4 regions of the Brenneria uluponensis genome follow, and region 2 is predicted to be linked to each of the others. Evidence: riboswitches for the same ligand, from Rfam matches in the RefSeq annotation. Region 2 holds a riboswitch; each other region holds the start of a gene.
What was found. Region 2 has a riboswitch for thiamine pyrophosphate ahead of RS889_RS01215 (NUDIX hydrolase). Riboswitches for the same ligand answer to the same signal wherever they lie in the genome.
Positions count from the first base shown of each region.

Region 1 (7,547 bases), 1.1 Mb from region 2:
CCACCGGCCGAGATGGCGACGGCGATCCATTCCACTTTTGCCTCCCACCGTCACAAAACGTCTGGCTTCACGCAACATCCGCATATCCAGCAGCAAAGTGATCATGCCCATCAGCATAATGACCGCGGCGATCACCGCGGCAACACCATTCTGGCGCGATCCCAGCGCCCGGTACAAACCGGTGGACAGCGTCTCAAAATGTACCGGTAAACCGAGAATATAGGGAATGGCGAACTCGCCAATACAGTCGGCAAAGATCAGCAGCGCAGCTGACAACAGGGCCGGACGAACCAAGGGGGCAATAATGCGCAACGCGATGACCTTGCGCGACGCGCCGAGGACTCGCGCGCAATCTTCTAACTGAACGTCCATTCGCTTTAGCGCGTTACCCACAATCAGGATAACCAGCGGCGAATAGTGGATCATCATAATCACTACAATCGGGAAATAGCCATAAGCCAGCCAGTTCGGCGTATGAATGCCGATCACTTCCAGCCAGCCAGGCTGACCGCCCACCGTGTGGTTTTTAAAGATCGTGGTCCAGGCCAGGGCAAAGGTCCAGGATGGCAACATGAATGGCACAATCAGCGCGGTGGCGAACCACTTCCGCCCGGCCATATCGGTACGGTTGACCAGCCAGGCTAAGGTTACGCCGATGATCAGCGCACCTGATACGCTACTTATCGCCACCGAGAGGGTATTGATCAGCGGTGTCCAGAGTAGCAGGTCAGACATCCGCGACGCCAGGGTGCGCAGCAGATAGTAATAGGTAAAAGCGCCTTCGGTAGCATGTACACGTACGCTATCACCGTTTTGTACCACGACAGCGTCGAACAGAATGGACAATACCGGCGCCAGAATAATCCAGGCGAACAGCAATATCAGCCCGACACCAATTAAATTAGCCGGCTCGTGGCGAGCGATTGCAAGCATGTGCCGTAACTTGCACCACCATGAAGGTTCTACATGGTTAACCGCTTCAGGTATCACTTGGCTTATCCCTTTTCTGGTTTCAGACAGAAAGGACTATATAGAGGCTTTATGACGATTCAGTGACTGCTTTGCACCTATGTGCATTATTTTTGCAGCCTAAAACGAGCTATTTTAGGTAAGGAGAGCTCTGCCGAATGTGGTCGATTTTTCCACCATTCCGCCAGAAATCCAGGGTTGGATATTATTGACTGACACTGGTTGATGCCCGCCATAATGGAGCGTACATAGCGCGTCACTATAGCGGTGCCATCGTTACTCTCTATGTGCCAAAAAGCCAGATTGACCCGGCGCAATCTCTGTTTTTAGCGTGAGTTCCGGAATAGTGTACTCCCCTGCATTTTGTGCTCGGAAAGGGATGGGGACTTCACTCTCCAGGTTATCCAGACGCACACTGAGTTCATTACAGGTCTGTGAAAACCGATCGGCGTCCATACGGCTGGTACGGTAGACCAGAAAAGGGGGAAGAACGTCAAAGCCAGGGTAGTACAATATTCCATGCTGGAGGGGAAACAAAAGATCTTCCATCGGACCATTGATGCCCCGTTGGCTGTAATGGGATTCCCACCCACCAGTGGTCACAACCAACATGGCCCGTTTCCCTGTCATTACACCTTCTCCATAACGATTGCCCCAACGGGTATCTGAATGTTCTCCAACACCATAGGCAAAGCCATATGCGTAGACACGGTCTACCCATCCTTTGAGAATCGCTGGCATGGAGAACCACCACAAGGGAAATTGCAGAATAACCATATCCGCCCAACGTAATTTCTCTTGCTCGCGTGCGATGTCCTGGCTCTGCGTTCCTTGTTCGAATGCGTGCTTGGAATCGAGTGAAGGATTAAAAGGGGCGTCTTCTTGTCTGTCAGTGCGATCGTCGGCATCAAGCACCGCTTTCCATTTCATGGCATACAAATCCGATATCTGGACAGTATGTCCAGCATCTTCGAGATGTTTGACCGTAAAGTCTTTTAGCGAGCCATTTAAAGAGTGAGATTCAGGATGGGCATAAACAATAAAAATATTCATAATAGTATCTCCATGGTGTGATGCGCGTAGAGTAGACCGCCATCAGGTATCATAGAAATGAATTTAAAACATACCAGGTATTGCCATGACTAATCTCAGACGGCTGGATCTCAACCTGTTACTGACTCTTGATGCATTGCTTGAGGAACATAATGTGACCCGGGCGGCGTTGCGTTTGAATCTCTCCCAGCCATCGGTCAGTGTTCAACTTGCCAAATTGAGAGATATCTTTGGGGATCCCTTGTTGTTACCGGGTCCACGGGGGATGAAGCCAACCGCCAGAGCGGATGAATTACGCCAACCCCTGCGGCAAGCGCTGGAGTCCCTTGAGCACGCCATATTACCGTCCGCGCCCTTTGATCCCGCAATGGCCACACAGACATGGTGTGTGGCCGCTTCTGATTACAGCGAATCGACAATTCTACAGCCTGCATTGAGCGGATTACGTTCAGCGGCACCTGGCACCCGGTTGGCCATTGTTGAAACGGTACCGTCACGTATTGCCAGGCAAGCAGAGCAGGGAGAGATCGCGCTGGCCTTTCACTCCAGTGGGGGCGCCCCCTCCGGTTTGCGCCGTCGTGTGCTGTTTGCGGAACGTTATGTGTTGGCCAGCCGAGCTAACCATCCGCGTCTGAAAAAACGGCCTTCGCTTGAGCAATTCTGTGCGCTTGACCATGTGATCGTATCGCCGGATGGAGGCGGATTTCAGGGTATTACAGATAATATGCTCTCGACGATGGGTCTGACGCGCCGGGTTGTGCTCTCTGTACCTCACTTCCTGTTTGTTCTGTCAGTGTTGGCGAATACTGATCTTGTGGCGATGTTACCCTCACGTCTGGTGAGGAATAACTCGCTGCTACAGGTTGTTGAACCGCCGCTTGAGGTACCCGGTTTCGAGATGTTTATGCTTTGGCATGAACGTTTACATCGCGATCCCGCGCATCAATGGTTGCGGGAGTTCATTGCTGCTTCGGTGTGATATTCGGACGATCATTCTGCCTGAATGTGATTATGCAACCTCATGATATCTCCGCCTGGATGCGGTATCCCACCTTGAGCCAGACGGTATCTCTTAATTGGGTAATCGTCTGATAAGTAGCCGAATATAACCCAGTATCACCATCGCCAGACAGTTCCTCGCGTTCTCTTACTACTGTCGTCTGCGTTGGTGGGGCACAGTTAATAAAAAGTCACTTTTACTGAATAACTAAGCGTTATCTTATAGATCTGGATCATATTTTCCCGTTGGGAACGCGGCTATGTTGGTTATTCCGCTCAACCTGCCATTATTTGTAGTGAGTGAGGGAAAATCATTGGATTGCGTCGTCAGGGGGGAAGCATGCTGGATCATTTGAGTATTCCGGTATCGGATCTGAGCCGTAGTCGGCGGTTTTATGGACAGGCGCTGCGGCCATTAGGGTATGAGCTGGTCAAGAATATGAAATTTGCCGTCAGCTTCGGTGTGCTGACGGGGTACGGTTGTTCATCTGATCCTGGTGGTGAATTCTGGATTTTCCACGGTGAGGTTCTCACTCGCCCACGAGTGCATTTCGCCTTCAGCGTTGCGTCCCAGGAACATGTAGATGCCTTTTTTGCCGCGGCGATAGCGGCGGGTGGCGTCGACAATGGCCAGCCCGGTCTGCGTACCCAGTATCATCCCAACTATTACGCCGCGTTTGTCCGTGATCCGGACGGGTACAACGTAGAAGCGGTATACCATCGGACCGACGATGGCCGACGGGTATGCCGTCCGTTTGATGATTTCCCGGCACAATGCCAGATTTAACGCTATAACATCTAGCACCATTGGCAATGATAAAAAATAATTATGATTGTTATTTTTTGATTTATAAGGATTTTGGTGTTATAGCCGGTGGTGTAGACAGCTATTGACCTTTATCTTTTCACTTTCAATAATACGTTGCTGACTCGGGGTGCCTTTGCATTAATTGCGGTGGCTGAGAATTTACCCGTATAACCTGATCTGGATAATGCCAGCGTAGGGAAGTCACGGTATCTCATCGGTTACCGCCTTCTTGATATGCTGGTTGGGAGATTTATGAACGCTCGACCTGTGCTGTTGTCTGCCGCTGTTGCCGCAGATTCCCTGACTCAATTCCGCCATCTGGCGCCGTTAGTCCACTGCCTGACCAATGATGTAGTACAAAGTTTTACAGCCAACGTCTTATTGGCGCTGGGCGCCTCGCCCGCGATGGTGGTTGATCCCGGCGAAGCGGCGCAATTCAGCGCGGTGGCCGATGCGTTGCTCATCAATGTAGGTACACTGGAGCGCGATCGCGCGGATGCTATGCTGGCCGCGGTGAACAGTGCCAATCAGGCTGGAACACCGTGGGTGTTCGATCCGGTGGCGGTTGGCGGGCTGACTTTTCGTACTGAATTTGCCCGTGAACTACTGCAACTCAAACCGGCCGCCATTCGGGGAAACGCTTCCGAAATCATGGCGTTATCCGGGCTAAACATTCAGGGGCGCGGTGTGGACAGCGCCAACGATTCGTTAACGGCATTGCCTGCCGCGCGTGAATTGGCGCGTCGTATTGCTACCGTTGTCGCGGTGACGGGCGAAGTGGATTACGTGACGGATGGTGATCGTGACTGGGCTATTCCCGGCGGGGATAAAATAATGACACGGGTTGTAGGAACCGGTTGTGCGCTATCTGCGGTGGTTGCGGCCTTTTGTGCGCTGGCCGGTGACCGTTTGCCGCATGTGGCGACGGCGTGTCATGTGATGGCACTGGCTGGAGGACGAGCATCAGTACAGGTACAAGGGCCGGGAAGTTTTATCCCGGCGTTTCTTGACCACTTATATCACCTGCGTGCGGAGGATCTGGTATGAGACGCATCAACGCACTGACCATCGCCGGTACGGATCCCAGCGGTGGTGCCGGTATTCAGGCCGATTTGAAAACGTTCTCCGCACTGGAAGCTTACGGCACCAGTGTGATCACCGCACTGGTGGCACAGAATACGTGTGGTGTGCAGTCGGTTTACCGGATTGAGCCTGATTTTGTCGCAGCTCAGCTGGATTCTGTATTGAGCGATGTACGCATTGATAGCGCCAAAATAGGTATGCTGGCTCAGACTGATATTGTCGAGGTGGTGGCCGAGCGTTTGCGGCGCTATGTCGTGCCGTATGTGGTGCTGGATACGGTAATGCTGGCGAAAAGCGGTGATCCATTACTGGCGGCTGACGCGGTCGACGCCATTCGGCAGATGTTATTACCCCAGGTTTCACTGATCACTCCCAATTTACCGGAAGCGGCGGCCTTGCTGGCGTGTTCTCCCGCAGCCAATGAGCAGGAGATGCGTCAGCAAGGGGAAGCACTGTTAGCGATGGGGTGTCAGGCGGTGCTGATGAAGGGGGGGCACCTGAGTGATGAGGAGAGTCCGGACTGGTTATTCTCGGTACAAAGCGAGCCGGTACGTTTCACCGCGCCCCGTATCCATACCCGTCATACTCACGGTACTGGCTGTACTTTGTCGGCAGCACTGGCGGCGCTACGCCCGCGTTATAACGACTGGCCTGCCACCGTCATGGCAGCCAAAGCCTATCTGCAAGGAGCGCTGGAGCAGGCGGATTCACTGGAGGTCGGGAAGGGAATTGGTCCGGTACACCATTTCCACCGCTGGTGGTAGCCTATGGTATGTAAGGCATAATAAAATCAGATAGATAATAAAAAAAAGATCTAGACGGTGTTGATGGCCCCCAATATTTTTGTGATCTGTGTCAAATTATCGTTACACTGATGTGCCAACAATTTAAGCTGCGGTAGGCAGACAATAATCGTCCATATTATTTGGCGCAGTTTGGGTAAGGAGTAGATGAATGGTGGGTTCAACACGCGTGGTGATGATTGCACGAGGATTGCAGGTGATACTCAGCGTGGGATTGTTGCTATTGGCTGTTATTCTGGTGGTGTTCCTTGGTAAGGAAACTCTCCATTTGGCGACAGCGTTAATGATCAGCAATGAGAAAGACTCTTCCTACATGCTGATTGACAGTTTGGTGGTCTATTTCCTGTATTTTGAATTTATTGCGTTGATCGTGAAGTATTTTCAGTCGGGATACCATTTCCCGCTACGTTATTTTCTTTATATCGGTATCACCGCTATCGTGCGCTTGATTATTGTCGATCATGACAATCCCTCCTATACCCTGGTTTATGCCGCGTCGATTCTGATATTGGTGGTAGCCCTTTATCTGGCTAACAGCCAACGTTTGAAGCGTGAGTAGTTGAAGAATGGGCTTTCGATTTCTATCGATGAAAATCCGGTAGGCCGGTGTGGTCGGATGCGGTTGTCATGGTTAGCGCTGAAACGTAGATGTAGCGATAAGTCGAAAAAGAAAAGCCAGCTCAAGGGAGATTGAGCTGGCCAAGGAGGTGGTTCCTAGTAGTATTTACTACGCTTATTTTTCGTTCTGTATTTTCTCAGCGCCGCAATAGTAACCAGTCGTCAGGCCAATTGATGTGATCTGATTCTAATAAATGTTAAAAGTCATGCTGTTTACACTTAATGTTTGTTATTTCGCATGCGGGTTGCGGGTGGTTGTTCCCGGCAGATTGCGCAGCAACAGAGCATATTCCAGCGAGATATCTTCCGGTACAGGCAGATAAACGATATGACCATTACCGGGTGCGACATCAATAGCCTGACCTTTGGCATTCTGCATCGCTTCCACGGTAAATTGTATATTGCCGCCCGGCGTCATCATTTCCACACTGTCACCGCAGGTAAACTTATTTTTCACCGCCACTTCAGCCAGCCCGTTACGGCGTTCACTCGTGAATTCACCAACGAACTGCTGTTGGTCCGAGACCGAGTAACCATAGTCGTAGTTCTGATAATCCTCATGGACATGGCGACGAAGGAAACCTTCGGTGTAACCGCGGTGCGCCAGCCCTTCCAAGGTTTGCAGAAGGGTGGGATCAAAGGGTTTTCCGGCAACAGCGTCATCAATGGCGCGGCGGTAGACTTGTGCGGTGCGAGCGCAGTAGTAGAAGGATTTGGTTCGCCCTTCGATTTTCAGGGAGTGAACCTGCATCTGGGTTAAGCGCTCCACATGCTGAATCGCACGTAAATCGCGGGAATTCATGATGTAAGTACCATGTTCGTCTTCAAAAGCGCTCATGTATTCACCAGGGCGTTGGCTCTCTTCCAACATGAAGACTTTATCGGTTGGTGCACCAATGCCCAACGTCGGCTCCACATTGGTTACAGCGATCGGTTGGTGGATATGCACGATATTACCGGCATCGTCCTCTTTGCCTTCCTGTACTTTGTATTCCCAACGGCAGGCATTGGTACAGGTTCCCTGATTCGGATCGCGTTTGTTGATATAACCGGAAAGCAGGCAACGTCCGGAATAAGCCATGCAAAGCGCGCCATGGACGAAAATTTCCAGCTCCATGTCTGGAACCTGGGTACGTATTTCAGCAATTTCTTCCAGCGATAGTTCACGAGACAAAATCACGCGGCTAAGTCCCATCTGCTGCCAGAATTTCACC
Region 1 is NZ_CP135917.1:1,395,467-1,403,013, forward strand. Features, by position in the region: gene RS889_RS06405 (ABC transporter permease) at 1-933, opposite strand, end outside; gene RS889_RS06410 (NAD(P)H-dependent oxidoreductase) at 1,246-2,022, opposite strand; gene RS889_RS06415 (LysR family transcriptional regulator) at 2,108-3,001, shown strand; gene RS889_RS06420 (VOC family protein) at 3,362-3,808, shown strand; TPP riboswitch at 3,943-4,045, shown strand; gene thiM (hydroxyethylthiazole kinase) at 4,082-4,876, shown strand; gene thiD (bifunctional hydroxymethylpyrimidine kinase/phosphomethylpyrimidine kinase) at 4,873-5,676, shown strand; gene psiE (phosphate-starvation-inducible protein PsiE) at 5,867-6,274, shown strand; gene trhP (prephenate-dependent tRNA uridine(34) hydroxylase TrhP) at 6,563-7,547, opposite strand, start outside.
Region 1: another riboswitch for thiamine pyrophosphate. It lies ahead of thiM (hydroxyethylthiazole kinase); the one in region 2 lies ahead of RS889_RS01215 (NUDIX hydrolase).

Region 2 (7,547 bases):
GTGAGTGGTGTATCGCCGGTGTTAACGGGGGACCTAACCTCTTGAGTCACAGGAACGGAACGTGGTAATCCCGTACAACTCCGTAAGGTAGCGAACTCGTGAGAGCAAGCCATGGTTGTGCGGGAACGGGACGCTGGAAGAAGCGAATGATCGGTTGTAATGACCGATATACGGTTTTTTTTTTTTAACCGACCCGAAAGGGGGCTGACGTCCAGTGGGTCTTCTCTGGCGAGAAAATCGGGAATATCGACGTTATGAGGGAACGCAAATGACGCAGGCCACAAGCCAATGCGGTGCACCTTCAGCATCGTCCATGTGGTCATCGATCGACTGGCAACAGGTGGAGGATGATGTATTTCGATCACAGATGCGTATCGCCAAGGCAACCAAAGCACAGCGCTGGAATAAAGTGTGTGTGCTCCAACGACTTCTTACCCGGTCTCATCAGGCGAAGTTGTTGGCAGTGAAACGCGTCACATCGAACCGGGGGCGTAATACTCCAGGTATTGATGGCGCATTATGGGTAAATCCGCAGCAAAAATGGCAAGCGGCTCAAGCGCTGACCTGCCGGGGTTATCAGGCTCAGCCTCTAAGACGTATCCATATTCCCAAAAAGAATGGCAAAACAAGGCCGTTAGGGATCCCAACGATGCATGATCGTGCCATGCAGGCACTTTTTCTATTGGCAACAGAACCCGTGGCAGAGACTACAGCTGATCATCACTCGTATGGTTTTCGGCCAAAACGCTCAGCCGCAGATGCAATAGAACGGTGTTTTGTGGTGCTGGCTCAGAGGTCATCAGCGCAATGGATCCTCGAAGGGGATATTAAAGGCTGTTTTGATAACATCAGCCATGACTGGATGATACAACATCTCCGCGTCGAGCGCAGAGTACTCGCGCAGTGGCTGAAGGCAGGGTTTGTGGAGAAAGGGCAGCTTTTCTCAACCGCTGCAGGGACGCCGCAGGGTGGAATAATTTCCCCTTGTCTGGCTAATGGCGTTCTGGACGGCATGGAATCAATGCTGAAAAGCATCACGAGACCCGCTGATAAAGTTCATATGGTCAGGTACGCCGATGATTTTGTGATAACCGGAAGTTCAAAAGAACAGCTGGAAAACATGATCAAACCGGCAGTAACGGTATTCCTGCAGGAAAGAGGGTTAACGTTATCTGAAGAAAAGACTTCGATCGTTTCAATCTCGCAGGGATTTGATTTTCTGGGGTTTAATGTTCGCAAGTATGGAAACAAATTGCTGATTAAACCTGCAAAAAGCAGCATCAAATCTTTCCTTGATATTATTCGAAAAGAGATCAAAGCAGGCATAGCTTTACCCACTGCAACGTTACTAGGCCTTCTCAACCGCAAACTGATGGGTTGGGTAAACTATTATCGACACGTGGTGGCAAAAGCCGTCTTCAGTAAAATTGACGCCGTCATTTTTCGGGCGCTCTATCGGATGATAAGGCGAAAACATAGCAGGAAATCGGCCGGCTGGCTCTGCCGAAAGTATTATGGCAGCAGAGGATTGCGACGCTGGATATTTCACGCGGTCTATCGGGTGAAAAGTGGCGAAATCAGGACCATCAGCCTGAAACAAGCTTCGGCAACGCCAATACGACGTCACAGACAAATCCGTTCAGCCGCCAATCCTTACGATGTGGAATACCTTGATTACTTTAAAGAGCGAATGCGGAAATATCCTTCACAACAGTGGGTTGCTGGGTCAGGTATCTCTGGCCTTATGGAGGGCTTGAGCCGTGTGCAGGAAAACTTGCACGCACGGTTCTGAGGAGAGGGAGTCGCAGAAATGCGGCTCTCTTATCCGACTAACTGCTTACCTATTAACGGTGATCGTTCAGTCACACATGGCTCTCCCTGGTCGTTATCGCTAACAATAGTGACTATCTATATCCCCTTCGCCTTTCAAGATGCAGGTGTGTTGGCTGCATTCCTCCACTCGAGTCACTTATCTGGATTCACTCATTTACCGCTGTCCTGCATCTTGAAGTTTATCGGGTATATGCATTTAACATAAATAGTCTGTCTTTTGTTTTTCCCGTAAATAATGCTGATTTTTAATAAAAAGTTTATGGTTTTATGAAATAAACTATCAACACGATGCCTTAACCGTCTTAAACATAATGAAAGGTTTGGTATCTTGAAGTTCATTGAAATTTTGGCGATCAGGATTGTCAAAATTATTAACGTATTTCAATTCCTTTTCTTCAATAAGTGTCAGTCCAGCCTGAGAGAACGTTTGATGGTATGTTTGTACATCCCAGCTTTTATCAACAAGTTTTAGTGATTGTTGTCCTGGAATATTGAGATAAACGGGGCGATCTTCTCCGTCGTGATAGGTCACACCATATTCACCATTACGGTAAGTGGGATATTGTATCCCTGTAGTCCGCGGATTAGTGTCTAATACATAGTATATACCCCCGGGCTTAAGTAGACGTGCGACTTCTGAGGTTACGCGCGATAGTTCAAGTCGTTCCGGTATGTTGATAAACAGAAAACAACTAATGGCCGCGTCAAAACTACCATCAGAAAAGGGCAGCATTGGGCCGGAAATATGTACATACTGCAATTTATCGCCACCTGCCGCTTTTGCCTTGTCTATCATTGTGGGCGCAATATCCACTCCGGTAACATGATCGATACCCGCGCTTTTTAAGCGTCTCGATACTTTTCCACCACCACATCCATAATCAAGTACATTTATTTCTTTACCACATGAGTTGGTTAAGTCAGCGATCATCGGTTGATAGCCAAAGTGATCTTCAACCCAATCATCATATGCGTCGAAAAGTTCAGATGTCTGTTTTTCAGTCCAGTTTGTATTCATTGAGATTCCTACCTTTATGTTAATAGTCAGTAGTGCTGTCCCAGCGGTTGATAATAAAAGGACGATAGTATTGATTTATTGACTCCATTGCTTTCCTGGGCAGTTGTTCACCCATCTTGATGTGGCGATAGATCCAGAATAGCAACAGTATATCCCGCCAGTATGGGGACAGATGAATATTTAATAAATCATCAAGCGATACTTGACCTTTTCGAATTTGTGCCTCGAAGCTCAGTACAGAACTTATTGTCTCACTCGATGTTCCCAATGGCATCGTTGGAATAGATATGTTTTGTCTAAGGGTTTCTTGATTATTGAGCACTGTCAAGGCGCGTTTCAACGTATCATCGTAGACATGAAGCGATCCAACTTGATGAGTATAATGACCAATTTCACACCCGATTCTTGATGCAATATATTCTTGTAAGAATGTAAATGAAAAAATATCATTTAACAGACCAGTATAGGCATCATTTGCTCGCATGAAACCAACCATATTGAGTTTCCCGTCACGTAATAATAATTGCAAACCTAACGTACACGATACATCTATATTTCGCCTAAAAAGATCTTCTTCGGCGCTAAAAATCTGGAGAACCACGCGCTTGCTGTCTGCATCATCATTCTTCAGAATATCGATTGCTCGTTCAATCTGATCCAAAGCATTCGCACCATAATATCTTAATCTGGCACCATAGCCTGTTCCGGGCAGGGACTTTCCATCAGGGCTATAACGCTTCATTGAGGGTGCATAATAAGCAATGAAGTCTACGTCATTTTTACCAGATAAATACCACAATGCCTCTGCGTAGTTGAAAACAATATTTTGTCTTCGTTCTGTATTAAGACAGAAGCGGGCAGTTGGATTATTTAACCGCACATTATAACCAATTATTTCATATTCTGAATGCCCGCGAGGGGAGTTGTAGTATTCATATTTAAAACAGACTTGACGAAGAGTTGCCTTATACAATTGGGTCAAATCATTAAAACTTTCTGGCATACTTATCCCCTCTTTTCAAGACGTTTGATGGCTTGTTCAATAATCTCTGGATTTATTGAGTTATTTTCATATTCTATATATTCGACTTGGGTGATTTGATTTAATCCTTGTACAAGGTATGCATATGTCTTTTGTGTTTCCAGCAACATGATTATGGGCTTACCTAAGGCGGAAGCCCAGCCAAGTTCTATATGAGTACCGGGTGATACCGGTGAACCCGGAAAAGCGACGAAGCAGTCACAACGAGAAATTTCCTCATAATCCTTTTTTGTACAAGCATCAGGTGTCATGAAATCTTTTCCCCAATTCTCTCTCCGATGAGCGGAGTGAACATTCCACCCAATATTTTCAAAAAAAATAATTATTCTGCTAAATAATGTAATGCTTTCATCTGACATGATACCGCTACGGCTATTAACAAGTGATTTAAAAGGTCCGGCCAGAAACATTCGTCTCATTTTTTTCTCCTTCTTTAACTGAGCAATGTAAATTATAGGCTTTAAAAGCAACCTCTCTCACTTGATCTGCCAATAACCCATCAAAATTAAAAATTCCATCCGATATATGCACCCATTGGCAGTCAGTCGCGTCATCGCCAGGCCTTAGTTCACCATCAATATATTTGCACCGCATCGCAATTAATACATAATGATGATGTTTTCCCGTTAAGTCATAGCCGATAACTTCCACAATATCTACCAGCGCTTCAATTTCAGCAGTGATTCCAGTTTCTTCCATGAGTTCGCGTAAAACCGCGGTATGCAAGCTTTCTCCAGGTTCAACTGAACCTCCCGGATAACCCCAGGTGTCTTTCTGTGGTTCTTTACTGCGCTTAACAAGGATCAATTCATCGTTACGGAAAGTTACAGCAATGACCGCAAGGCGAGGTGCGGATAGTGAAGACGGATGGGGGTATTTTTCTGGCTTATTGGACAACGTTGTTAAGGTTTCTGACTCTCTTGGTGACATAGAACCTCCAGTAATTAATTACAGGAGACCCGAGTACGGAGTGAAAGGGTAAGAGTGAAAAGACACTTGCCTTACTGATGTTTTATGAAGTGACTGATACTTGTCCTATCCCTACGCCGGTATTACCCAGATCAGGTTCAAAGAGTTTGGATGACTCCATCTCAGCCTTTATATAAGGCACCCCTTGGATAATTAATCTTTACATCCTCAACGGCATTAAGTCAACTTGCTCTGTGTATATTCATATAGCGACATAGGGTTAAGTATATATACCGGTTACTCTTCTCATTACAGGTGTGTTGGCTTTCTTCGCTTATCACAATCACTACTTGAGTGAGCTATCAGGGATTTGCTGCATTGCCGTCTTCCTGTAACTCGAATTGTTTAAAGTACATTTAATATTTAATCAGTTACGAATCATATTAATCTTTTTATAACCGCGGAGTTACTCCCAATTGGCGTGCTTACTGAGATTGGTGAAACTTATCATGAATCTACTGTCTCAATAGGTTTAATTGTTACTAGATATGCTTGGGTAGTAGCGATATACCTATTAAATCTCCCACCGGAGTCTCTTTTTCCGAGCTGGATAACGATTTTCTTTACTATATTCATAAATTATTTCGGACCCCTCATATTCTGCGGAAGCGATTTTATTATTTTCCGAGAATGACTATCGGCAGGCAGGTAATGTAGTTATTCAGAACGATATTTCCTGGTTAAAAGAACATTTACAATTGATAAAGGTATAACAATATGGGAAATGTTTTTTCTGGCTTTTTATTTGACATGGATGGCATGCTCGTGGATTCCACCGCTGTGGTTGAGCAAACTTGGAAGACGTTTTCATTGGAGCATGCGCTGAATTATGGCGATGTCATTGCCTTTGCTCATGGCAGACGTACCGAGGAAACAGTAACTCATTTTTTGGGCGCCTCAAGGCTGTCGCAGAAAATCACCCATGAGATCGAATACAGAGAGACGATAATGACGGCAGGCATTACCGCTGTGCCCGGTGCTGTTGATGTTCTACAGTCCATTCAGCCGGCACATTGGGCGGTAGTTACCTCGGCCAGCCGTCAACTGGCTATTAACCGCTTATTGGCCGCGGGCTTGCCGCTACCTCCGCTGCTGATATCAAAATAGGAAAACCGGATCCACAAGGCTATCTTCTGGGCGCGATGAGAATGAAATTGGATATAAAAGATGTTCTTGTTTTTGAGGATGCGCAAGCCGGTATGAAAGCGGCGATAGCCAGTGGCGCTTCATTAGCTATTATTGGCGATGTCGACTGTAAATCGAAACGTGTCTGGGGAACCTTACCTGATTTTAGACAGTTCAGGGGTGAGCTTTGCGGTGAACGTTATCAGGTCGATATACTCAATCATTGATCGTCACGGAGGAAATGTAACGTGAAAAATATTCCTGCTATTGAAGCATGGGGAGAGGCGCGAACTGTTCATTCGAATCCGTGGTTTTCCGTACAGAAGACCAGTCTTACGCAAGAATTGATGACGAAAACTTTTTTTTCTGTACATCATGAGCGGCCAGCTGTTGGTATTCTGGCGGTGAAGAATGAACGGATTTTGCTTATCCATCAATATCGTTATCTGACGGGCAAAGTGGTCTGGGGAATTCCCTCCGGTGGCGTGGATAAAGGGGAAACTGATGTCGACGCCGCCAGACGAGAATTGTTGGAAGAAACGGGTTATTCAGCCTCTTCAGCTGTTCAGTTGATACGTTACTACCCGACATATGGTTGTAGTGATCAGCAATTTGTTATTTTTTTGTGTCGTGACGTGACATTTGTTGGGCTGGATGATGAACAGGATGAAGTGATCGAGGCCCGGTGGTTTTCTGCGGGAGAAATTATGGCGTTAATTACATCAGGTGAGATGATTGATGGGCTGTCGCTGACGCCATTACTGTTCTATTTTGCCACTGAAACGGTATTACTGAAATAAAAAACCCGCAAAGATACCTCCAATGCGGGTTCTTATTTTCGCGCACTTGCTATCAGGCTTGTCGCGGTAAAGTGGCAATATCCTGTGTCAGGTTATACCGTTCGTGACAACGATCTGTGGCCTGTAGGTCGGCAATAAATGATGTGCGCCAGTGCTGAATATCGTTTTGCTCCAGGACAGACATCATCTCGCTGTGACGTGATATTCGCTCCGCCAGCGACATGGTTAATGCCCGGTTCAATGCATCGGCGACCTCATTCTTATCGTAAGGATTAACGATCAATGCTGACGTCAGTTCATTGGCTGCGCCGGCAAATTTCGACAACACCAGTACGCCGGGATTCGCAGGATCCTGGGCGGCTACATACTCTTTCGCTACCAGATTCATCCCATCCCGCAATGGTGTTACCAATCCGACGTCAGTTTGACGGAATGTTTTTATCAGTAGCCGACGGTCAAAATGCTGATTGAGGTAATAAAGTGGTGTCCAGCCCATCGTCCCGTATCGGCCATTAATCCTGCCAGCTTCAGTTTCCAACAGGTGACGAATATCTTGATAAGCCTGCACTTCTCCCCGGGACGTCGGGGCTATCTGGGTGTAGCGGATGTTGCCGTGATGCTGTGGATAATTTTCCAGTAGCGCCTCAAAAGCCAGAAAACGTTCCGGTAGGCCTTTGGAGTAATCTAGTCGTTCTACCGCGATAATGTTTTTCATATGGCGCAGGTCGCGTTTGGCCTCCTCCAATCTGGCAGGAAGTGG
Region 2 is NZ_CP135917.1:246,429-253,975, forward strand. Features, by position in the region: gene ltrA (group II intron reverse transcriptase/maturase) at 269-1,792, shown strand; gene RS889_RS01200 (class I SAM-dependent methyltransferase) at 2,114-2,851, opposite strand; gene RS889_RS01205 (thymidylate synthase) at 2,871-3,854, opposite strand; gene RS889_RS01210 (nucleoside 2-deoxyribosyltransferase) at 3,857-4,312, opposite strand; gene RS889_RS01215 (NUDIX hydrolase) at 4,281-4,823, opposite strand; TPP riboswitch at 4,914-5,018, opposite strand; gene RS889_RS01220 (HAD hydrolase-like protein) at 5,580-5,969, shown strand; gene RS889_RS01225 (hypothetical protein) at 6,005-6,214, shown strand; gene RS889_RS01230 (NUDIX domain-containing protein) at 6,236-6,787, shown strand; gene otsA (alpha,alpha-trehalose-phosphate synthase) at 6,840-7,547, opposite strand, start outside.

Region 3 (7,547 bases), 650 kb from region 2:
CCCGACCCGCCTGCGTCATTTCCAGCATGGCCACAGTACGAATGGAAGTTTCACTGATAGCAATGGTATGTTCCAGTGTTTCACCGCTTAAACGGGAGTGAACAAGTTCTCCCAAAGCAATACAGGCATCAATCGCGGGGTAAACGCCGTAAATATCATAATTTTCAGCAGACGGGACCGCATCTTCAAGTTTTTCCAACTGATTATCAAAGTTGACTTTGACATCCTTGACCACCAGCGTTTCCCAGACCAGGTCGAGGATACGCCGGTAGACCTGAGCATCACCGAAGCCGGTTTGCTGGCAAAATTCATGATAATTAGGGTACATCCGCTCACAAAGGCATGCCATAAAAGTGACATGTTGCCAACTTTCCAGTTTTTCCAAACGCAAATGAATAGGGTTACGTAACATCGGTCATCTCACATAAATTATGGGCGGGAGTGTACCTGAAATCAGGCCAATGCCCTATTCCTGAATTCCTAAAGTGCGTTTATCAGTATTATTCATCATCACTGCTGCTGCCAGCGCTGGAAGGTCTTCCGATTTGATGCCACGGCATCCGCCCAGCGGGTCGGCTCAGGTAAACGGTAGCCACGAACACAGCGCGTTACCCATGCTAACGCGGTATTGATACTGACGCGATGTCCAGTGGAAACAAACAGCGGATTACAACGTACCTTGCTTCTCCACACCCACCCGATCTGTTCACCATGATCAAACAGCGGCTGCTGGCTGCCCACGGGTTCTTCCAGCGGAGAAAACTGGCCGCATAGCCGGCGCTTCGCCACGCCAATGGTAGGTATATTTACCAGCAGGCCAAAGTGGCTGGCCACACCAAAACGACGGGGATGGGAAATACCGTGACCATCCACAAACAGTAAATCAGGTCGATGTTGCAATTTTTCCCACGCGGCCAGCAGCGCTGGATATTCGCGGAAAGAAAGGAAGCCGGGGATGTAAGGCATGATCGTAGGGATACGGGCAATCTGATATTCCACCAGCATCAGCGACGGATATTCAAGTATCACAATCGCCGCTCGTGTCACCGCGCCTTGCTGCTCGAATCCTACATCAGCACCAGCGATATAAGCAGGTTGCTCAAACGGTAAATTATCACGGCAAATGACCTGTGATGCCTTGTCGAGTTGCTCTTCGCGCAGTGCCTGAATATCCATCATGCCATCCGATGATAGGGAGCCGATAACCGATGCACCGCATCAACAAAAATGCCTGGATTTTCAGGCGGCACATCCTGATGAATACCGTGTCCCAGATTGAATACATGGCCACTACCGGAGCCGAATCCATTCAGTATTGTCGCCACTTCCTGCTCGATCCTGGACGGAGAGGCATACAGCATGGAAGGATCCATATTCCCTTGCAGAGCGACACGATTTCCCACCCGATGTCGGGCCTCGGCAATATCGGTGGTCCAATCCAGTCCCAGCGCGTCACAACCAGTACCGGCCATGGCTTCCAGCCATTGACCGCCGCCTTTGGTAAACAGAGTGACCGGTACTCGTCGTCCCTCATGTTCACGCAGCAATCCATCAACAATTTTATGCATATAATGCAAGGAAAACTCGCGGTAATCTGCACAACTCAGCGCGCCACCCCAGGTATCAAAAATCATCACAGCCTGCGCACCGGCCTTAATCTGGGCATTCAGATACAATGTGACGCTATCCGCCAGCTTATCCAGTAACAGATGCAATGTATCCGGTGAGGTAAACATCATTTTCTTAATAACGGTGAAAACCTTACTGCTACCGCCTTCTACCATGTAGGTTGCCAGCGTCCACGGGCTACCGGAAAAACCAATCAGCGGCACGGCACCCGCCAGATTTTTACGGATAGTACGTACCGCATTCATCACGTAGCCCAGTTCCAGTTCAGGATCCGGTACCGGCAATTTTTCCACATCCGCATGACAAGTGATTGGCGAAGTAAATCTCGGCCCTTCACCGGTTTCAAAATAGAGCCCCAGTCCCATGGCATCGGGAACCGTGAGAATATCCGAAAATAGAATGGCCGCATCCAGATTATAACGACGCAGCGGTTGCAGCGTCACCTCACAAGCCAGATCGGCATCCTTGCACAGTGACATAAAATCTCCGGCCTGTTCCCGTATAGCACGATATTCCGGCAGATAACGACCTGCCTGACGCATCATCCATACTGGGGTCACATCCACTGGCTGACGTAACAGCGCACGCAAATAGCGATCGTTTTTCAGATCAGTCATATTTTTTCCTTTAGTATCAACTCACTGGCATCGTTATTATTGGCAACCATCTACAACCAAACCGTGTGACCACGAAATTCAGCGCCACCAGGTGTTACGAACCTGTTCAATCGTCAGCCTCGCGGCACAGCACTACGGTATCTTCAATCAGACGACGAGCCACCGTACCCGGTGGCGGTAATTCCGGCAACCGATCATAACGGAACCAGGCTGCATCCCGCAGTTCTGAAGGGTCTGCTTGCAGCTCTCCCCCCGCATATTCCGCCATGAAGGCCATCATCAATGAATGAGGGAACGGCCAAGGCTGAGAGCATACATAGCGCAGATTTTTGACATGGACATGACTCTCTTCCATGACTTCTCGCGCAACTGCCTGCTCCAGCGTTTCACCCACCTCTACAAAACCCGCCAACGTGGTATACATATTGCCGCGATGGCGCAAATGCTGGGCCAGCAGAATTTTATCCTGATGCTGGATGGCCACGATCACACAAGGAGCAATCTGTGGGTAATAACGTTCCTTACAGTGTGAACACAGGCAGGCCAGCTCTGTAGTACTGGTGTGCATTTCATGTCCGCAGTAGCCACAAAAGCGATGCGAACGATAGAACTCAGCCAACTGTACACCCCGTCCCGCCAGATGGAACAGACCGGCATCCTGACTCAGCAACTGACGCACTGATCCCATGCTGTCCGTCATAGAACGTGATACTAGCCATACCAGCACGCCCTGCCACTCGCCGATCTGGCGGGCGCGAAAATTCTGCAAATCCCATTGCGCGGCGGTTCCCTGCGGCAATTCGCCCTGTGGTAACCAGATCTGATTACCATGGCTGACGACCCACCAGCCGCTTTCATCACCTTTTAGTATCAGTTCCATACTTTTAATGCCTCACTCATTACCAGATTGACATTTTACAGCTATGTTTAATGGATAATTACACTGCTAACAGTCATCATTGATGTATGAAGGGAGTCAATAATGCTAAAGCAACTACAAAGTTTGACTGAGTATGTTGGCGGCAATAATGCGTTAATCGATCAGTGGCTACAAGCTCGTAAACAGTTACTGATCACTTACTATCACTTGGTCGGCATGAAGCCAAATAAAGAAACCCATACCCGTCTGGATGAAAAAGCGCTGGATGATTTCTGCCATAATCTGGTCGACTATCTTTCAGCTGGCCATTTCCACATTTACGAACGAATGCTGCAAGAAGTTGCCCCATTGAATGAAAAAAAGCGAGCGCTCGCCGCACAGCTCGATTCGATATTACAAGGCAACACACAGCAAATCATGGACTTTTATGATAGTCATCTGGTTGCCGCCATCGATCAAGATAACTGTTTCGAATTTCAGCAAACATTATCAAGCGTGGGGGAATCCTTGGCAATGCGCTTTACCCTGGAAGACCACATGATCCGGCTAGTATTTGAACAGTAAATCAGACTGAACTATCGATAGTGCAGGGCGCCTTTTCAGCTGATGTAACTTTTTGACACCAGGCCGGGCTCGGCATAAAGTGGTAACGTTTTATCCGCTCCAGCGTTTTGGAGCTATATCTTGTCGGAGTGCCCCGCACATATCATCGTGCACGGGCTGAGACCGTTAATTCGGGATCCGCGGAACCTGATCAGGCTAATACCTGCGAAGGGAACAAGAGTAATCCATTCTGTTGAACCCCAGCGCCATAGGCATTTATCCGGGTTCACACCCTGTCATTACTCCCTCCGAACTCCAGACAAGCAATCTTCCCATTCAGTATTTATAGGAACTTGCTATGTCTACAGAAAAGAAAGCCCCTGGTCGTCGTGAGCAACGCGCCGCCGCCCAACAGTTTATTGACACCCTTCGGGGTACCGCATTCCCGAATTCACAGCGAATTTACATTTCTGGCTCACGCGAAGATATCCGTGTTCCCATGCGGGAAATTCAGCTCAGCCCCACCTTGACTGGTGGTAGCCGGGAGAATCCCAGTCATGAACCCAACGAGCCCGTCCCCGTCTATGATACGGCTGGCCCATATGGCGACCCTGACGCTACACCAGACGTTCACCTCGGCCTGGAAAAAGTCCGGGCCGCCTGGATAGCCGAGCGCAACGACACACAAGCGCTTTCTCAGGTCAGTTCTGGTTTTACCCAGCAACGCCTGGCCGATGCAGGATTGGATCATCTGCGGTTTGAACAATTGCCGCAACCGCAGTGTGCCAAAACCGGCAAGCGGGTAACGCAACTGCATTATGCTCGTCAGGGGATCGTCACACCCGAAATGGAATTCATTGCCATCCGTGAAAATATGGGGCGTGAACGTATCCACAGTGAGGTGCTGCGCCAGCAACACCCCGGCCAAAGCTTCGGTGCCAACTTGCCCGACAGTATCACCCCGGAATTTGTACGTCAGGAAGTTGCCGCCGGACGCGCCATTATTCCCGCCAATATCAATCATCCCGAGTCAGAACCGATGATTATCGGCCGTAATTTTCTGGTGAAGGTCAATGCCAATATCGGTAACTCCGCCGTGACATCGTCCATCGAAGAAGAAGTGGAAAAGCTGGTGTGGTCAACACGCTGGGGTGCGGACACCGTGATGGATTTGTCCACCGGACGTTATATTCATGAAACTCGTGAGTGGATACTACGTAACAGCCCGGTTCCCATTGGTACGGTACCTATTTATCAAGCTCTGGAAAAAGTTAATGGCGTTGCGGAAAATCTGACCTGGGAAATGTTCCGCGACACACTGCTGGAACAGGCAGAACAAGGCGTTGACTATTTCACCATCCATGCTGGGGTGCTGCTGCGCTATGTGCCGATGACCGCCAAACGCCTGACGGGCATTGTCTCTCGCGGTGGCTCCATCATGGCGAAATGGTGTCTTTCTCATCATCAGGAAAATTTCCTGTATCAGCACTTTCGTGAAATTTGTGAACTCTGTGCAGCCTATGATGTATCCCTGTCATTGGGTGATGGTCTTCGCCCTGGCTCTATTCAGGACGCCAACGATGAAGCCCAGTTCGCCGAGCTCCACACGCTGGGTGAGCTGACCAAAATCGCCTGGGAATATGACGTTCAGGTCATGATTGAAGGCCCCGGTCATGTGCCGATGCAAATGATCCGCCGCAACATGACTGAAGAGCTGGAGCATTGCCATGAAGCGCCGTTCTACACGCTCGGCCCACTCACCACCGATATTGCACCGGGCTATGATCATTTCACCTCCGGTATTGGTGCGGCCATGATTGGCTGGTTCGGTTGCGCCATGCTGTGTTATGTCACGCCAAAAGAGCATTTGGGATTGCCAAACAAGGATGATGTCAAGCAAGGGCTGATTACCTACAAGATCGCCGCCCACGCGGCCGACCTGGCCAAAGGCCACCCTGGCGCACAGATCCGCGACAACGCCATGTCAAAAGCACGCTTTGAATTTCGCTGGGACGATCAGTTTAATCTGGCGCTCGATCCGCAAACCGCTCGCACTTATCACGACGAAACCCTGCCGCAGGAATCCGGCAAAGTGGCCCATTTCTGCTCCATGTGCGGCCCCAAATTCTGCTCAATGAAGATTTCCCAGGAAGTACGTGATTACGCCGCGCAGCAGGAAGCCGTGGCCCAGCCCATTGATGTCGGGATGGCGCAGATGTCAGCAGAATTCCGTGCCCGCGGCAGCGAGCTATACCACACTGCCACCAGTCTGCCACAGGAGGAATCCTGATGAGCCGCGTCTTCCCCTCCACCGCGGAACAGCTCGGGCTCTATCCGGTGGTGGACAGCGTGTTGTGGATCAACCGCCTGCTGAACGCCGGTGTGAAAACCATTCAGTTGCGGATCAAAGACCTGTCGGACGATCAGGTAGAGCCAGAGGTGATTCAGGCAATCAACCTGGGACGACAATTTCAGGCACGGCTGTTCATCAATGACTATTGGCGATTGGCGATCAAACATCAGGCTTATGGCGTCCATCTGGGACAGGAAGATCTGGATACTGCTGATCTCGCCGCCATTCATCAGGCTGGTCTGCGGTTGGGTGTTTCCACCCATGATGATACCGAGCTGGAACGCGCTGTTGCCGTCAATCCTTCCTACATCGCATTAGGGCACATCTTCCCAACGCAAACCAAAGCCATGCCGTCATCACCACAGGGTCTGCCTGAACTGACCCGGCACATCAGCGCACTCCAGGGGCGTTTTCCCACGGTTGCCATTGGCGGTATCAGTGTCGATAAGGTTCCTGCCGTACTGGCGACCGGCGTTGGCAGCATCGCGGTAGTCAGTGCCATTACCCAGGCACCGGACTGGCGTCAGGCAACCACCACATTACTTCGGATGATTGAAGGACGGGAGAAATAACGTGTTAAACGATCAGGAGTTTATGCGTTATAGCCGCCAGTTACTGCTAGAGGACGTCGGCGCTGAAGGTCAAAAAAAGCTCGCGGCCGCCTGCGTGTTGCTGGTAGGTATGGGTGGACTCGGTTCACCTGCGGCTCTGTATCTGGCCGCGGCAGGGGTGGGTAAGCTATTGCTGGCGGATAGTGACGAGCTGCATATTTCCAATCTTCAACGACAAATTCTCTACCGCACTCGTGATATTTCCCAACCCAAAGCCATGCTGGCTCAGCGTCAGTTGCAGGCGCTGAATCCCACTATTACCTGTGTGGCGCTTAACCGACGGCTGGAAAACGGTGTCCTGCAACAAGCGGTAGCGAAAGCCGATCTGATACTGGACTGTAGTGACAACATGGCCACTCGCCATGCTGTCAATGCCGCCTGCGTTGCAGCAGAGAAAACCCTGATCAGTGCCAGTGCGGTAGGACTCAGCGGTCAACTACTGGTACTGACGCCGCCTTATGCTCACGGCTGCTATGCCTGTCTGTATCCAGATGCCAGCGAACCGCAGCGTAACTGCCGTACCGCTGGGGTATTAGGTCCGGTGGTTGGCGTAATGGGCACATTACAGGCGCTGGAGGCTATCAAACTACTGTGTGGCCTGCCCTCTCCACTCAACGGCAAACTGCGCTTATTCGATGCCCGGCAGCATAGCTGGAGCACATTACAACTAACGCCTTCTCCAACGTGCCCGATATGCGGAGACCATCCATGAAAATCCGGCTCAATGAAGAAACGTTGGAACTGGAAAAACCCGTAAACATTGAACAGTTGCTCAATCAGCTGAACCGCCTCCAGCCCGGTACAGCACTGGCCATCAATCAGATCATCATTCCACGCAGTGCCTGGCATCAACATCAGGTACAGGAAGGGGATGACATTTTGCTTTTTCAGGCGATAGCAGGAGGATGAATGCT
Region 3 is NZ_CP135917.1:4,683,940-4,691,486, forward strand. Features, by position in the region: gene RS889_RS21840 (YjaG family protein) at 1-412, opposite strand, end outside; gene nfi (deoxyribonuclease V) at 511-1,179, opposite strand; gene hemE (uroporphyrinogen decarboxylase) at 1,176-2,246, opposite strand; gene nudC (NAD(+) diphosphatase) at 2,353-3,126, opposite strand; gene RS889_RS21860 (Rsd/AlgQ family anti-sigma factor) at 3,229-3,690, shown strand; TPP riboswitch at 3,805-3,920, shown strand; gene thiC (phosphomethylpyrimidine synthase ThiC) at 4,028-5,959, shown strand; gene thiE (thiamine phosphate synthase) at 5,959-6,594, shown strand; gene RS889_RS21875 (HesA/MoeB/ThiF family protein) at 6,596-7,345, shown strand; gene thiS (sulfur carrier protein ThiS) at 7,342-7,542, shown strand; gene RS889_RS21885 (thiazole synthase) at 7,543-7,547, shown strand, end outside.
Region 3: another riboswitch for thiamine pyrophosphate. It lies ahead of thiC (phosphomethylpyrimidine synthase ThiC); the one in region 2 lies ahead of RS889_RS01215 (NUDIX hydrolase).

Region 4 (7,547 bases), 470 kb from region 2:
TATATTGATGACTTTCAGTCGCGGAGTTCCCCTTTTATGTCGTCCACTCGCCTGCAACAACAGTTCATCAGGTTATGGCAATGCTTTCAGGGACAAACTACTGAAACTACCCTGCAGGAGTTAACCGGGGTTTTGAGCTGCTCACGCCGCCACATTCGATCCCTGCTGGGTGCCATGCAAAAACAGGGTTGGTTAATCTGGCACGCTGAAGTCGGTCGGGGGAAACGGTCAAAACTCACGTTCCTCTATACTGGCCTGGCGCTGCAACAGCAACGGGCGGAAGACCTGCTGGAGCAGGATCGTATCGATCAGTTGGTGCAACTGGTGGGCGATAAGGAAACCTTACGACAAATGCTGTTGTCACATCTGGGTCGCAGCTTCCGTCAAGGCAAGCATTTACTACGTATCGCTTATTACCGCCCGATGCGTAATCTGCTACCTGGTACTGCCTTGCGGCGTTCAGAAATGCACATAGCCCGTCAGATTTTCAGCGGACTGACCAACATAAATGAGGAAAATGGGGAACTACAACCGGATCTGGCCCACCACTGGCAGCAAATTTCGCCGTTGCACTGGCGTTTTTATTTACGCCCGGCGGTCCGTTTCCACCACGGTCGCGAGATGACCATGGACGATATCGTGACGTCTTTGAGCCGGTTAACCTCACTGCCCTTGTTTACTCACATCGACAACATCACATCTCCCACGCCTTTTGTGATCGATGTTCGACTGCATAGCGCTGATGTCTGGCTGCCGTGGCTACTGGGTAGCGCTTCAGCCATGATTGTGCCGCAGGAGTGGCGAACACTGCCGGATTTTGCTCATCAGCCTATTGGTACCGGCCCCTATGCCGTGGTGCGCAATAGTCATAGTCAGTTGAAAATCACCGCCTTTGACGACTATTTTGGCTACCGCGCCCTAATTGATGAAGTCAGTATCTGGGTATTGCCGGATACACCTGAGGTGATTTCCTGTGCAGTCCAGTTACAAAACGACGACTCTCCGAACGACAAACTGGAAAATCGGCTGGAAGAAGGGTGCTACTTTCTGCTGTTCGACCATCGCTCTTCCCTGACGTCATCACTGGAAATGCGCCGCTGGCTATGTCAGGTACTCAGCCCGGTAGCCATACTCAATCAAGCCAATAGTCTTTATCAGAGTAATTGGTCACCCGCTTACGGGCTGTTGCCACGCTGGCACCATAGTCAACTGAGCCTGTTACAGGACAAGCCTCAGGGACTGAGAGAACTGACGGTAACGTTCTACCGTGAACATCTGGAATATCAGGATCTCAGTGCCATTATGCAGAAACTGCTGGCACAACATGGTGTCACGTTAAACGTCCAAATCATCGATTATGACGATTGGTATCAAGGCAAGGGTACCAGTGATATCTGGCTCGGCAGCGCCAATTTCTATCTGCCACTGGAGTTTTCCCTGTTCGCCATGCTGTATGAACTCCCCTTATTACAACACTGCCTGGATGAGGATTTGACGCAGGATGCAAAACGCTGGCGGGAAGGTTCTCTGTCACCCACGGAGTGGAGCCAGAAGCGGGTGATAAACCACCAGATTCATCCGCTGTTCCACCACTGGCTACAGTTACAAGGGAAACGCAGTATGCGTGGTATTCGTATGAATACGCTGGGATGGTTTGATTTCAAATCCGCCTGGTTTGTGCCGCCAGAAAACTGACACGGCACTTTTCCTTATGTTACGAAGTCTTTACAATACGTCCGTTCTCAACGGGGTGCGATAAAAACCCGATGGCAGACAGCCATTGACGAACCTGGCAACCAGGTTGTCATTCCCGCCCAAACGGGGAAATTCCGTCTGCCGCCATGTCGTTTCTATCGCTGAGAAAATACCCGTCGAACCTGATCCGGTTAACACCGGCGGAGGGATTTGAGAGTGCTTCCTGCTGACTCAAAGACCTTTGCCACCCTAAACTTCAGGAGTGCAAAGTGTTGAAAAAATTATTGTCCTGTCTGTTATTGATTTCCGCCCCCGTTTTCGCAAAACCAACGCTAACGGTGTACACCTATGACTCCTTTGCCTCGGAATGGGGCCCCGGCCCGGCAGTCAAAAAAGCATTTGAAAAGAAGTGCGACTGCGAGCTGAAATTCGTGGTATTGGAAGATGGCGTCTCACTGTTAAACCGTCTGCGGATGGAAGGCAAACACACCAAGGCTGATATCGTGCTGGGGCTGGACAATAATCTGGTGCAAGCCGCCGCGCAGACCGGATTGTTCCGCCAGTCGGATATTGATACCCATGCGCTAACCGTCCCCGGCGGCTGGAAAAATACCACCTTCATTCCCTACGATTACGGCTATTTCGCCTTTGTTTACAACAAAGATACGCTGAAAAACCCGCCGAAAAGTCTGCATGAACTTATCGACAGTCCTCGACCATGGAAAGTTATCTATCAAGATCCGCGGACCAGCACGCCAGGCTTAGGTCTGCTGCTGTGGATGCAGAAAGTCTACGGCGATCAGGCACCACAGGCATGGAAAAAACTGGCCGCGAAAACCGTTACCGTCACCAAAGGCTGGAGTGAGGCCTATGGTCTGTTCCTGAAAGGCGAAGCCGATCTGGTACTGAGCTACACCACATCTCCGGCGTATCACATCATCGAGGAGAAAAAAACAAATTACGCCGCTGCCAATTTCAGTGAAGGACATTATCTGCAAGTAGAGGTAGCCGGTCAGTTGGCTTCCAGTAAACATCCTCAGTTGGCGACACGTTTCATGCAGTTTATGTTGACGCCAGCATTCCAGCAGATCATCCCCACCACCAACTGGATGTACCCGGTGATCAAGACCGAATTACCCGCAGGTTACAACGCACTGACAATCCCGGCCCACACGCTGGAATTTACACCACAGCAAGTAGCACAGCAGCGCAATAACTGGATTCAGGCATGGTTACGCGCCGTCAGCCACTAGTACCCAGTTGGCTATGGCCCGGCTTGCTGGCCACGGCATTACTGGTTACAGCAGCCGCACTGGCATTTGGAGCATTGTGGCAGCAGGCCCCGACAAACCAGTGGCTCGCACTGTGGCAGGATGATTACCTATGGCACGTCATCCGCTTCACGTTCTGGCAAGCGCTGTTGTCCGCCCTGTTTTCGACGGTACCGGCGATCTTCCTGGCGCGAGCGCTATATCGCCGCCGCTTTCCCGGCCATCGTTGGCTACTGCGTCTGTGTGCCATGACACTAGTATTGCCGGTGCTGGTGGCTGTATTCGGCATTCTCAGCGTCTACGGTCGCCAGGGATGGCTAGCGCATTTACTGGCATTGGTGGGCGTTGAATACCGTTTTTCTCCCTACGGTCTGCGAGGCATTCTGCTGGCGCACGTGTTTTTCAATCTGCCATTGGCGACCCGCCTGCTGTTACAGGCACTGGAAGGTATTGCCACCGAACAGCGACAATTGGCTACCCAATTGGGCATGCGTGGCTGGAATTACTTTCACCTGGTGGAATGGCCGTGGTTGCGCCGCCAGATTCTGCCCGCCGCTGCGCTGATTTTTATGCTCTGTTTCGCCAGTTTCGCCACTGTCCTGTCATTAGGCGGTGGGCCAGAGGCGACCACCATCGAACTGGCTATCTATCAGGCACTGAGTTTTGACTACGATCCAGCACGGGCCGCCTTGCTGGCGCTCATTCAGATAGTCTGTTGCCTTGGCCTGGTACTGCTCAGTCAGCGTTTGGGTAAATTGCTGCCGGTGGGGTACAGCCAGCAGCAACACTGGCGCGATCCACAGGATAGCTTACTGAGTCGAAGCGTTGACACGCTGTTGATTGCGGCAGCGTTACTGCTACTGTTGCCGCCGCTGTTGGCCGTTATCGCCGATGGACTCAATGCTTCACTGCTCGAGGTTCTGCGGCAACCCGTACTGTGGCAAACGCTATTCACCTCACTGCGTATCGCGCTGGCAGCGGGAGTCGTATGCGTCATACTGACCATGATGTTACTGTGGAGCAGCCGTGAGCTTAAGTTGCGCCAGCGCCTCTTTCTCGGGCAATTGATGGATCTGAGCGGAATGTTGATTCTGGCGATGCCCGGTATCGTGCTGGCGACCGGCTTTTTTCTGCTGCTCAACAATACGTTTGGATTACCGGAGTCGCCTTACGCCCTGGTCGTCATGACCAATGCCTTGATGGCAATCCCTTATGCGTTGAAAGTGCTGGAAAACCCGATGTATGACGTGGCAGAACGGTTTAATCAGCTGTGTTTATCGCTGGATATCCGTGGCTGGCAACGATTGAAAGTGGTCGAACTGCGGGCATTAAAGTTCCCCATCACACAGGCGCTGGCCTTTGCCTGTGTGCTCTCAATTGGTGATTTTGGCGTCATCGCCTTATTTGGCAACGAACAGTTCCGCACCTTGCCGTTTTATCTTTACCAGCAGATTGGCGCTTATCGCAGTGCCGACGGCGCGGTAACCGCCCTGCTCCTGTTGTTATTATGCTTTACCCTGTTCACCCTGATTGAAAAACTGGCGGGCCAACATGATCATTCTCGATAAACTTGTCTACCTCTACCAACACCTGCCAATGCGCTTTGATCTCCGGGTACAACCGGGGGAACGGATAGCTATCCTGGGCCCCAGTGGGGCAGGCAAAAGCACCCTGCTAAGTCTGATTGCCGGTTTTCTGATGGCAGACAGCGGCCAGCTACGATTGAACGGCCAGGATCACCGCACCACGCCACCGGCTAAACGGCCGGTCTCGATTCTGTTTCAGGAAAATAATCTGTTCCCCCACCTCTCACTGAAACAAAACATCGCGCTGGGCCTCAATCCCGGTCTGAAACTGAATGCACAACAACAGGAAATCCTGCGCCATATCGTACAACAGGTTGGACTGACACCGATGCTGGACCGACTTCCATCGCAGGTTTCCGGTGGTCAGCGGCAACGTGCCGCGCTGGCCCGTTGCCTGATCCGCCGGCAACCGATCTTGCTGTTGGATGAACCCTTTTCCGCACTGGACCCGGCATTACGCTATGAAATGCTGGAACTACTGGATACCGTGTGTAGTGAACGGCAACTCACTCTGCTGATGGTTTCTCATAATCTGGAAGACGCGGCCCGCATCGCCTCACGCACAGCGCTGGTGGTGGATGGACATATTTACTATGACGGCCCAACGCGTGATTTGCAGCAGGGCACAACGGAAGCGGCACGAATTCTGGGTATTTCCCTTCGTGAAAATAAATAAATGTGATCCACAACCGGTTTTTGTGTATTTCCCTCATCGGGGTAGTGTTTATTTTTCACCGGCTATGTTTATATAAATCCGTTCATTAGTAATTAACCATAAGGTTCTCCGTGAAACACACTTCCTCCACTTTCGCTCTACTAAGCACCGCGTATGACGCGGTCGTCGTCGTGCGCGTGGTGGTCGTGGTCGGCAGCGCGCCGTAACGGGTTCCGAATCCAGAAAAGATTCCCAAACCCCGCCGGCGCAAGCCGAGCGGGGTTTCTTATATCCACCCTCCCCGCTCTTTCCCTGCACCGGCTCTGATAAAGGATATGACTATGCGTTATACAGGAGCTGAGCTGATCATCCGTCTGCTGGAACAGCGAGGCATCACCACAGTAACCGGCATTCCCGGTGGTGCCGCATTGCCGTTATACGATGCGTTGGGGCAAAGTAACATTATCCGTCACGTACTGGCCCGCCATGAACAAGGGGCCGGATTTATTGCTCAAGGCATGGCTCGCGCCAGTGGTAAAGCTGCGGTTTGTATGGCTTCCAGCGGCCCAGGTGCCACCAACCTGCTGACCGCCATTGCCGATGCCAAACTCGATTCCATTCCGCTGGTATGCATTACAGGTCAGGTCTCTTCCAGCATGATTGGTACGGACGCGTTTCAGGAAGTAGATACCTATGGCATCTCCATTCCGGTAACCAAGCACAACTATCTGGTGCGGGATATCAACGAGTTGCCTCGCGTCATTGAAGATGCCTTTCGCATTGCGCAATCAGGACGACCAGGCCCGGTGTGGGTAGATATTCCCAAAGATGTGCAGACTGCCAGTATTGAGTTGGCAGAATTGCCCGCCATTCGTGCCAACGATACACCGCCGGACGTCAATCCTCAGTCTATCCGTCAGGCAGCAGCGATGATTAACGCCGCGCAACGTCCGGTGCTTTATCTGGGAGGCGGCATTATCAGCGCCGCAGCACACCGACAAGCGCGTCAACTGGCCGAACGTTCCAATCTACCCACCACCATGACCTTGATGGCGCTGGGGGCCATACCGGTAGACCATCCGCTATCATTGGGTATGCTGGGCATGCATGCAGCCCGATCAACCAATCTGATTCTACAGCAGGCAGATTTGTTAATTGTGCTGGGAGCTCGGTTTGACGATCGCGCCATCGGTAAAGCCGAACAATTCTGCCCGGATGCCAGTATCATCCACATTGATATCGATCCGGCTGAACTGGGCAAAATCCGCCAGCCGCATGTCGCACTGAACGCGGATGTCGCCCAAGCGTTGGACCAGTTACTACCGCTGATCGAATCTCAGCCACGTGAAGTCTGGCGTGGTGCGGTGCAGGCACTGCAACGAGAGTTTCCGTTCAGTATGCCCAACAGTGATGACCCGCTGAGTCACTACGGTTTAATCCGCGCCGTCGCACAGGAACTGGACGACAATGCCATTATCTCCACCGATGTGGGTCAGCATCAGATGTGGGTAGCGCAATCCTATCCATTACGCCGCCCGCGCCAGTGGCTGACCTCCGGGGGGCTGGGAACGATGGGATTTGGCCTGCCTGCCGCTATCGGCGCGGCATTGGCGGAGCCGCAGCGTACAGTGGTGTGTTTCTCTGGTGACGGCAGTTTGATGATGAATATTCAGGAAATGGCGACCACCGCGGAAGAAAATCTGAACGTAAAAATTGTACTAATGAACAACCAATCGCTGGGACTGGTGCATCAACAACAGGATATGTTCTATCAGAAACGCATTTTCGCCTCCGATTATCGCTATCAAACCAACTTTCTGGCCATTGCCGCTGGGTTCGGTTTTGCTGTCTGTGATCTGAATAGTGCCGCCGACCCACAAACCGCGCTGCGGGAAGCGTTACAGCGTCCGGGACCGGCGCTGATCCACGCCTTCATTGATGTCAATGAAAAAGTCTATCCGATGGTACCGCCGGGTGCCGCCAATATTGAGATGATTGGAGATTAAAACCATGCAAACGCCATCAACTTCAACCCAGGTTACCCTGGAAGTTGCGGTACACAACCATCCAGGTGTGATGTCCCACGTCTGCGGGCTATTTGCCCGTCGCGCCTATAATGTGGAAGGGATTATGTGTATGCCACTACCAGGTGGCAAACAGAGCCGCATCTGGTTATTGGTGCAAGAAGACCAACGATTGTCACAGATGATAAGCCAAGTGGAAAAACTCGAAGACGTATTGCAGGTACGCCGCCACGGTAACGAATGCGGGATTTTCGATCAGGTGGCAGAGTTTTACCGCTAATCAACTCGTCAGGATTTGCCACAATAGGTGGCGGTA
Region 4 is NZ_CP135917.1:718,382-725,928, reverse strand. Features, by position in the region: gene sgrR (HTH-type transcriptional regulator SgrR) at 37-1,695, shown strand; TPP riboswitch at 1,737-1,922, shown strand; gene thiB (thiamine ABC transporter substrate binding subunit) at 1,965-2,948, shown strand; gene thiP (thiamine/thiamine pyrophosphate ABC transporter permease ThiP) at 2,924-4,534, shown strand; gene thiQ (thiamine ABC transporter ATP-binding protein ThiQ) at 4,518-5,228, shown strand; gene ivbL (ilvB operon leader peptide IvbL) at 5,339-5,434, shown strand; gene ilvB (acetolactate synthase large subunit) at 5,549-7,213, shown strand; gene ilvN (acetolactate synthase small subunit) at 7,218-7,511, shown strand; gene RS889_RS03370 (DedA family protein) at 7,512-7,547, opposite strand, start outside.
Region 4: another riboswitch for thiamine pyrophosphate. It lies ahead of thiB (thiamine ABC transporter substrate binding subunit); the one in region 2 lies ahead of RS889_RS01215 (NUDIX hydrolase).